Regions from separate parts of the Paracoccus sp. SY genome, predicted to be linked through region 1. Evidence: riboswitches for the same ligand, from Rfam matches in the RefSeq annotation. Region 1 holds a riboswitch; each other region holds the start of a gene.
What was found. A riboswitch is a leader RNA that binds a small molecule or an ion and turns the genes downstream of it on or off. The one in region 1 is predicted to bind thiamine pyrophosphate.
Positions count from the first base shown of each region.

Region 1 (2,261 bases):
CAGCCGCGCCGCGATGGCCGCGCCCTGCGCCAGTCCCGCCCGGATCGCGGCCAGATCGCGCGGCCCGCCCCGGTCCAGCGCCAGCCGCGACAGCGCCCGGTCCATGTCGGGCACGCGCGACAGCGCCGTTCGCAGATCGCCCGTCAGGCGGGGATCATCGACCAGCATCGCCACCGCGTCATGGCGCGCGTGGATCAGCGCCAGATCGCGCGATGGGGCGCCGATGCGTCGTTCCAGCAGCCGCGCGCCCGCCGCCGTCACCGTCCGGTCGATGGCCGACAGCAGCGATCCCTCGCGCCCGCCCGACAGGGCCTGGGTCAGTTCCAGGTTGCGCCGGGTGGCCGCGTCGATCCCCATCGCCCCGCCCGCGCGTTCGCGCACCGGCGGGCGCAGCAGGGGCAGTTTCCCCTTCTGCGTCAGGTCCAGATAATCGACGATGGCCCCCATGGCCGACAGTTCCGCGCGGCTGAACGACCCGAAGCCGTCCAGCGTTTCCACGCCGTAAAGCCCGCAAAGCCGCCGCTGCCCCGCCGCGCTGTCAAAGGCACTGGCGTGCAGGTCGGTCAGCGCCGCCCCGGCATCCGCCGCCAGATCGCCCAGGCCCGATCCGTCGCAGGCCAACAATTCGCGGGGCGCAAGGCGCGCCAGTTCGGGCGCAAGTCGCGGCAGCGGGCATTCCATCACCTGGAAGGCGCCGGTGGAGATATCCACCCAGGCCAGCGCGCAATCATCCCGCACCTGCGCCCATGCCGCCAGATAGTTGTGGCGCCGCGCCTCCAGCAGCGATTCCTCGGTCAGGGTGCCGGGCGTCACCAGCCGCACCACGTCGCGGGCGACGACCGATTTCGACCCACGCTTCCTGGCCTCGGCCGGATCCTCCATCTGCTCGGCGATGGCCACGCGAAAGCCCTTGCGGATCAGCGTCAGCAGATAGCCCTCGGCCGCATGGACCGGCACGCCGCACATCGGGATGGGTTCGCCCCCATGGGTGCCGCGCTTCGTCAGCGCGATGTCTAGGGCGCTTGCGGCGGCCACGGCGTCGTCGAAGAACATCTCGTAGAAATCGCCCATGCGATAGAACAGCAGGGCGCCGGGGTTCGCCTCGCGGATCGCCAGGTATTGCGCCATCATCGGCGTGGGCTGATCGGTCATGTCCTTCGTCATGGCGGCGTTTCTAGCCGCTTGCGGCGGGCTGCGAAATCCCTACATTCAAGGCCACCTCGGGGGGCCATGTGGCTGAGACGCGCAAGCGGACCCGTTGAACCTGATCCGGCTAACACCGGCGGAGGGAAGGTGACGCTGTCCTTTCTTTCGTGACCCATATGGAAAGGAGACAGCGATGAAACTGCCCCTGATGCTTGTTCTGCTGGCGGCGACCCCGGCCATGGCGCAGGACAAGCCCGTCCTGACCGTCTATGCGGGCGAATCCATCACCAGCGAATGGGGCCCCGGCCCCAGGATCGAGGAAGGGTTCGAGGCCTTCTGCAACTGCGACCTGCGCTTCGTCACCGGGGACGAGTTGTCCCGCGTGCTGATGGAGGGCGAACGGACCGAGGCCGACATCGTCTTCGGCCTGAACACCGACGTGACCGCCCGCGCCCGCGCATCCGGCCTTTTCGCGCCGCATGGGCAGGATACGTCCGGCTTGTCGCTGCCCGTCGAATGGACCGACGACATCTTCCTGCCCTATAACTGGGGCGAGACGGCCTTCGTCTATGACGAAACCCGGCTGCAGAACCCGCCCGCCAGTTTCGTCGAACTGCTGGAGGCGCCCGACGACCTGAAGATCGTGATCCAGGATCCGCGATCGTCGGTCAGCGGCCTGGCGCTGCTCTTGTGGGTGAAGTCGGTCTATGGCGACCAGGCGCCTGACGCCTGGGCCAAGCTTGCCCCCAAGGTGCTGACCGTGACCAAGGGCTGGTCGGAATCCTATGGGATGTTCACCGAGGGCGAGGCCGACATGGTCCTGTCCTACACCACCTCGCCCGCCTATCATATCGAGGCCGAGGGCGACGCCACCAAGAAGGCCGCGATCTTCCCCGAAGGCCATTACCTAATGGCCGAGGTCGCGGCACAGGTCCGCACCACCGACCAGCCGGAACTGGCGCAAGCCTTCATGGACTGGATCCTGACGCCCGAATTCCAGGCCACCATCCCGCTGGCCAACTGGTCGCTGCCCGCCAAGCTGCCGCAGGACGACTGGCCCCAGGTCATGCGCGACCTGCCCCGACCCGAAAAGACCCTGTTCTATTCCGAGACCG
Region 1 covers NZ_NWMQ01000004.1:71,453-73,713, forward strand. The annotation lists gene mutS (DNA mismatch repair protein MutS) at 1-1,152, opposite strand, end outside; TPP riboswitch at 1,212-1,308, shown strand; gene CK944_RS05275 (thiamine ABC transporter substrate binding subunit) at 1,340-2,261, shown strand, end outside.

Region 2 (2,261 bases), on a different contig from region 1:
TCGCCCAGGCTGAAGCTGACGTCATAGGCTCGCATGATGTCGCAGATTTCGTCGAACCGTTCGTAAAGAAAGCTTTCGCGGTGGTGATGCAGACACCATTTCGCCATGATCGAGCCGCCGCGCGACACGATTCCTGTCACCCGCTGCGCCGTCATCGGGATCATGTGCAGCCGCACGCCTGCGTGGATGGTGAAATAATCCACGCCCTGTTCCGCCTGTTCGACCAGCGTGTCGCGGAAGATCTGCCAGGTCAGATCCTCGGCAATGCCGCCGACCTTTTCCAGCGCCTGATACAGCGGCACGGTCCCGATCGGCACGGGCGAGTTGCGGATGATCCAGTCGCGGATATTGTGGATGTTGCGCCCGGTAGATAGGTCCATGACCGTATCTGCGCCCCAGCGGATGGCCCAGACCATCTTGTCCACCTCTTCCTCCATCGACGAGGTAACGGCGGAATTTCCAATATTGGCGTTAATCTTGACCAGGAAATTGCGTCCGATGACCATCGGCTCAAGCTCGCGATGGTTGATATTGGCCGGAATGATGGCCCGGCCCGCCGCGATTTCCGCGCGGACGAATTCCGGCGTGACCAGATCGGGGATCATGGCCCCGAAATCCTCGCCATCGCAGGCGGCGGCCGTTACGCGCCCCTCATTCTCGCGGATCGCGGCGAATTCCATTTCGGGCGTCACGATGCCCGCGCGCGCATAGGCAAGCTGCGTGATCGCGCCAGTGCCGTTCGCACCCGGCGTCGCGCGCAATGGCTTCATGGCGCGCGGAAATGCCGGGGTCAGGCGTTCCCCCGTGGCAAAACCGTTATCGGCCAAAGTGACCGCTCGCCCGGCATAAGCAACGGCATCGCCACGCATCCGCTGCCAATCGCCTCGCATGGCGGGCAATCCGCAGGCAATGTCGATGTCGGCATCAGGGTCGGTATACGGGCCGGAACTGTCATAGACCGTCAACGCGGGTTCGCCCCCGCTCAGCTCGATGCGCCGCATCGGCACGCGGATGTCGTGCAGGGTGCCGGTGATGTAAACCTTGCTGGATGCGGGCAGTGCGCCCGTGGTGATTGCGGGCTGCGGCTGGTCTTTCATGTCTTCCTCTCCATTCGCGCGACCAAGGCGAGGATGGCAAGGAAGCGCAGGCCATATGACCGCGCGAACGGGGCCAAGCGGCCCGAAAGGACCGCCCAGAATGCAACTGGGGGAATTGCCCTTCGGTCTTCCTACGCCAGCATCAACTGGGTCAGGTTCAAAGGGTCGCTTCACCGGGGTTGCCCCCACTCAGCCTCTCAGTCCCCTAGGCGGGACTCCCCTGACGTGCGGGCAAGCTGCACTGAGGTGCTGCATGTGTCAAGCAGTGAGAGGTTTGACTGTCCGCTTCGTCCGCATAGCAGACATCCTGCCGAAAATAGTATGCCGTGCAAATAGCCTGGAGCGACCCGCTGAGCGCCGTGTCACGGGCAGGCATCCGCCACACTCGCTTGTTCGGATTGCCGGACCACGGGCCTGTCTCGGAGGCCCGTGGCCATAACACGAGCGTCAGCTCATGCGATCAACGACAAGGCCCGCAGTCTCCGCATCGGCAAACCGGTCGCGCTGATGGTCACGATAAAGCGCTTTGCCCAACGAGACGCACATCGCAACCATCACGAACGCGAAGGGCAGCGCTCCGATGATCATGGCGTTCTGCAGCACGATCAGCCCCCCGCCTCCTGCAATGATCAGGGCACCGATGACCAGTGTCAGCAGGACACCCCAGACGATACGGTGGCGCACGTCGGTTTCTTCCTCACCGCCTGCCATGATTGTGTTGATGACAAGGAGGCCCGAGTCAGCCGAGGTGACGAGGAAAGTCAGGATCAGCGCCACGCACATGATCGCAACAATGCCATAGACCTGTTCGCCCACGATGAACTGCAGCGTCGCGAACAGCATGTTGGTGGTGGACGCATCGATGATGGCACCTTGGGCGACGCCCGACAGCTCCAGATCGATTGCCGTGCCGCCGAGCATGGCCATCCAGGCAAAGCAGACCAGCGACGGTGCGATGACGGCCCCAACCACGAATTCGCGCACCGTCCGGCCCCGCGAGATGCGGGCGAGGAAGAGACCCACGAAGGGAGAAAAGGCAATCCACCACGCCCAGTAGAAGGTGGTGGAGCCGGCCTGCCAATCGCCGAGGGCCGTGCCGGTCGAGTAGGCTTCGAACGAGAGGCCCGGGAAGTGCAGAATGTAGTCCACCAGTGCCGAACCATA
Region 2 covers NZ_NWMQ01000077.1:2,399-4,659, forward strand. The annotation lists gene thiC (phosphomethylpyrimidine synthase ThiC) at 1-1,097, opposite strand, end outside; TPP riboswitch at 1,209-1,329, opposite strand; gene CK944_RS20885 (BCCT family transporter) at 1,545-2,261, opposite strand, start outside.
Region 2: another riboswitch for thiamine pyrophosphate. It lies ahead of thiC (phosphomethylpyrimidine synthase ThiC); the one in region 1 lies ahead of CK944_RS05275 (thiamine ABC transporter substrate binding subunit).

Region 3 (2,261 bases), on a different contig from region 1:
ATGGTCGCTGTCGGCCATGAACCGGCCACGGTCGGCAAAGGCCAGGCGAGACGCATCGCCGATCAGCCGCCAGCTTTCGGGGCTTTCCGCCCCCAGCGCGGCCAGGTCGTATCCGCCCAGCATCCCCAGGATCTGCCCCACGGTCAGCCCGCCCGATGACGGCGGCCCCATGCCGCAGACATCATGGCTGCGATATTCGACGCAGACGGCCGGACGTTCGACCACCCGGTAACCCGCCAGATCCTGCATGGACAGCAGGCCGGGATTGTCGGCATCGCGCACGGCCGCGACGATGCCTTCCGCGATGCCGCCTTGGTAAAAGCCCGCCGCGCCCTCGGATGCCAGGCGGCGCAGGGTTTCGGCATAGGCCGGGTTGGTCAGCCTTGCCCCCGCCGCGACCGGCTGGCCATCTGGAAAGAAATAGGCCGTCGTCGCGGGATCGCCCTGCAACGCCTCGCCTTCCTCGGCCACCAGCGTCGCCAGGCGCGGAGAGACGGTGAAGCCTTCCTCGGCCAGGCCTATGCCGTCGTCGAACAGGCCCGCCCAATTCGCGCGGCCCCATTTGCGATGCGCGGCCTCCAGCAGGGCGGGCGTGCCGGGGGTGCCGACCGACAGGCCGCCCACCACCGCCTCCATGAAGTCCAGCGGCTGGCCTTCCCCGTCCAGAAACAGCCTGGGCGTGGCCGCCATGGGGGCGGTCTCGCGGCCGTCCAGCGTGGTCAGCTCGCCCGTTTCGGCGTCGTGCCAGACCAGAAAGGCACCGCCCCCCAGGCCCGAGCTTTGCGGCTCGACTAGGCCCAGCACCACCTGCACCGCGACCATGGCGTCGGCCGCGCTGCCGCCGGCGGCCAGGACCTTGGCCCCCGCCTGGGACGCCAGGGGATGGGCCGCGCTGATCATCCAGTCCTGCCCGGCAACGGATTCGCCCCGCGCCTTGGCGTCAAGCGCATCGCGCGAGGCCTGGGTCAGCGGGCCGAAACCGTCGGCCTGGACGTCGGAACCCGACGCCCCCTCGGGCGCCACCGCGTCGGTGGCCTGCTGGGCAAAGGCCATGGCGGACCCGCCCAGGAACAGCGCGACCGCAACTGCCGATTGTTTCATACCCGCCTCCCTGTGTTTCGATGACCCACTGTGCGCCCCTGGGGCGAATGGCGCAAGCCGCGGGGTTTTCCCGCTGGACGCTCGCCCCCGACGCCGCTAGGGTTCCCCCGACACTATCCGTTGGGGCGTCCCGTCGCGGGGCTGAGAGGTGCAATGCGCACCGACCCATCGAACCTGATCCGGGTCATGCCGGCGGAGGGAACGGATAGGCAGACATGCGTCGTCCGCCGGACCGATCCGCCTGTCTGCCGCCCCCTCCCCCCTCGCATGTCCCGGATGCGACAGAAAAGGGGAAGGGACATGACCAGGACCGTTCTGACCATTGCCGGATCCGACAGCGGCGGCGGCGCGGGATTGCAGGCGGATATCAAGACCCTGTCGGCGCTTGGCGTTTATTCCGCCAGCGTGGTCACGGCCGTGACCGCCCAGAACACCCGGCGCGTGACGGCGATCCATCCCGTCCCCCCGGCCTTGATCCGTGCCCAGATCGACGCGGTCCTGGACGATATCGCCGTTCATGCCATCAAGATCGGCATGATCGGGTCGCCGGAGGCAGTCGCCGCGGTCGCGGCATCGTTGCGCGATTGCGCCATCCCCGTCGTGCTGGACCCGGTGATGATCGCGAAGTCGGGCGATGTCCTGGCATCGGACGACGCCGTGGCCGCGCTGATCCACGATTTGCTGCCCCTCGCCCATGTGCTGACCCCCAACCTGCCCGAGGCCGCGCGCCTGCTGGGCCAGGCCCCTGCCGGTTCCGACGCCCAGGCGATCGCGCAGGGCCGTGCGCTTTGCGCGCTTGGCCCGCGCCATGTGCTGATGAAGGGCGGTCATGCAGGGGGAAGCCACTGCACCGATCTTCTGGTCGGGCCGGACGAGGTGGCGCGCTTCGCATCGGCGCGGATCGACACCCGGCACACGCATGGCACGGGATGTTCGCTGGCCTCGGCCATCGCGGCGGGACTGGCGCAGGGGCTTTCGGTCGCGGATGCGGCGGGCCGGGCGCATGACTGGCTGCACCGCGCGATCCAGGCGGCGGACGATCTGTCCATCGGCGGTGGGCATGGGCCGGTGCATCACTTCCACGCGCTGTGGCCGCAACCCGTCGAGGCCGCCCTGTGAGCGTGACCGTGATCGGCGGGGGCGTGATGGGCCTGTGCGTC
Region 3 covers NZ_NWMQ01000006.1:138,398-140,658, forward strand. The annotation lists gene ggt (gamma-glutamyltransferase) at 1-1,101, opposite strand, end outside; TPP riboswitch at 1,213-1,319, shown strand; gene thiD (bifunctional hydroxymethylpyrimidine kinase/phosphomethylpyrimidine kinase) at 1,402-2,220, shown strand; gene CK944_RS07575 (FAD-dependent oxidoreductase) at 2,217-2,261, shown strand, end outside.
Region 3: another riboswitch for thiamine pyrophosphate. It lies ahead of thiD (bifunctional hydroxymethylpyrimidine kinase/phosphomethylpyrimidine kinase); the one in region 1 lies ahead of CK944_RS05275 (thiamine ABC transporter substrate binding subunit).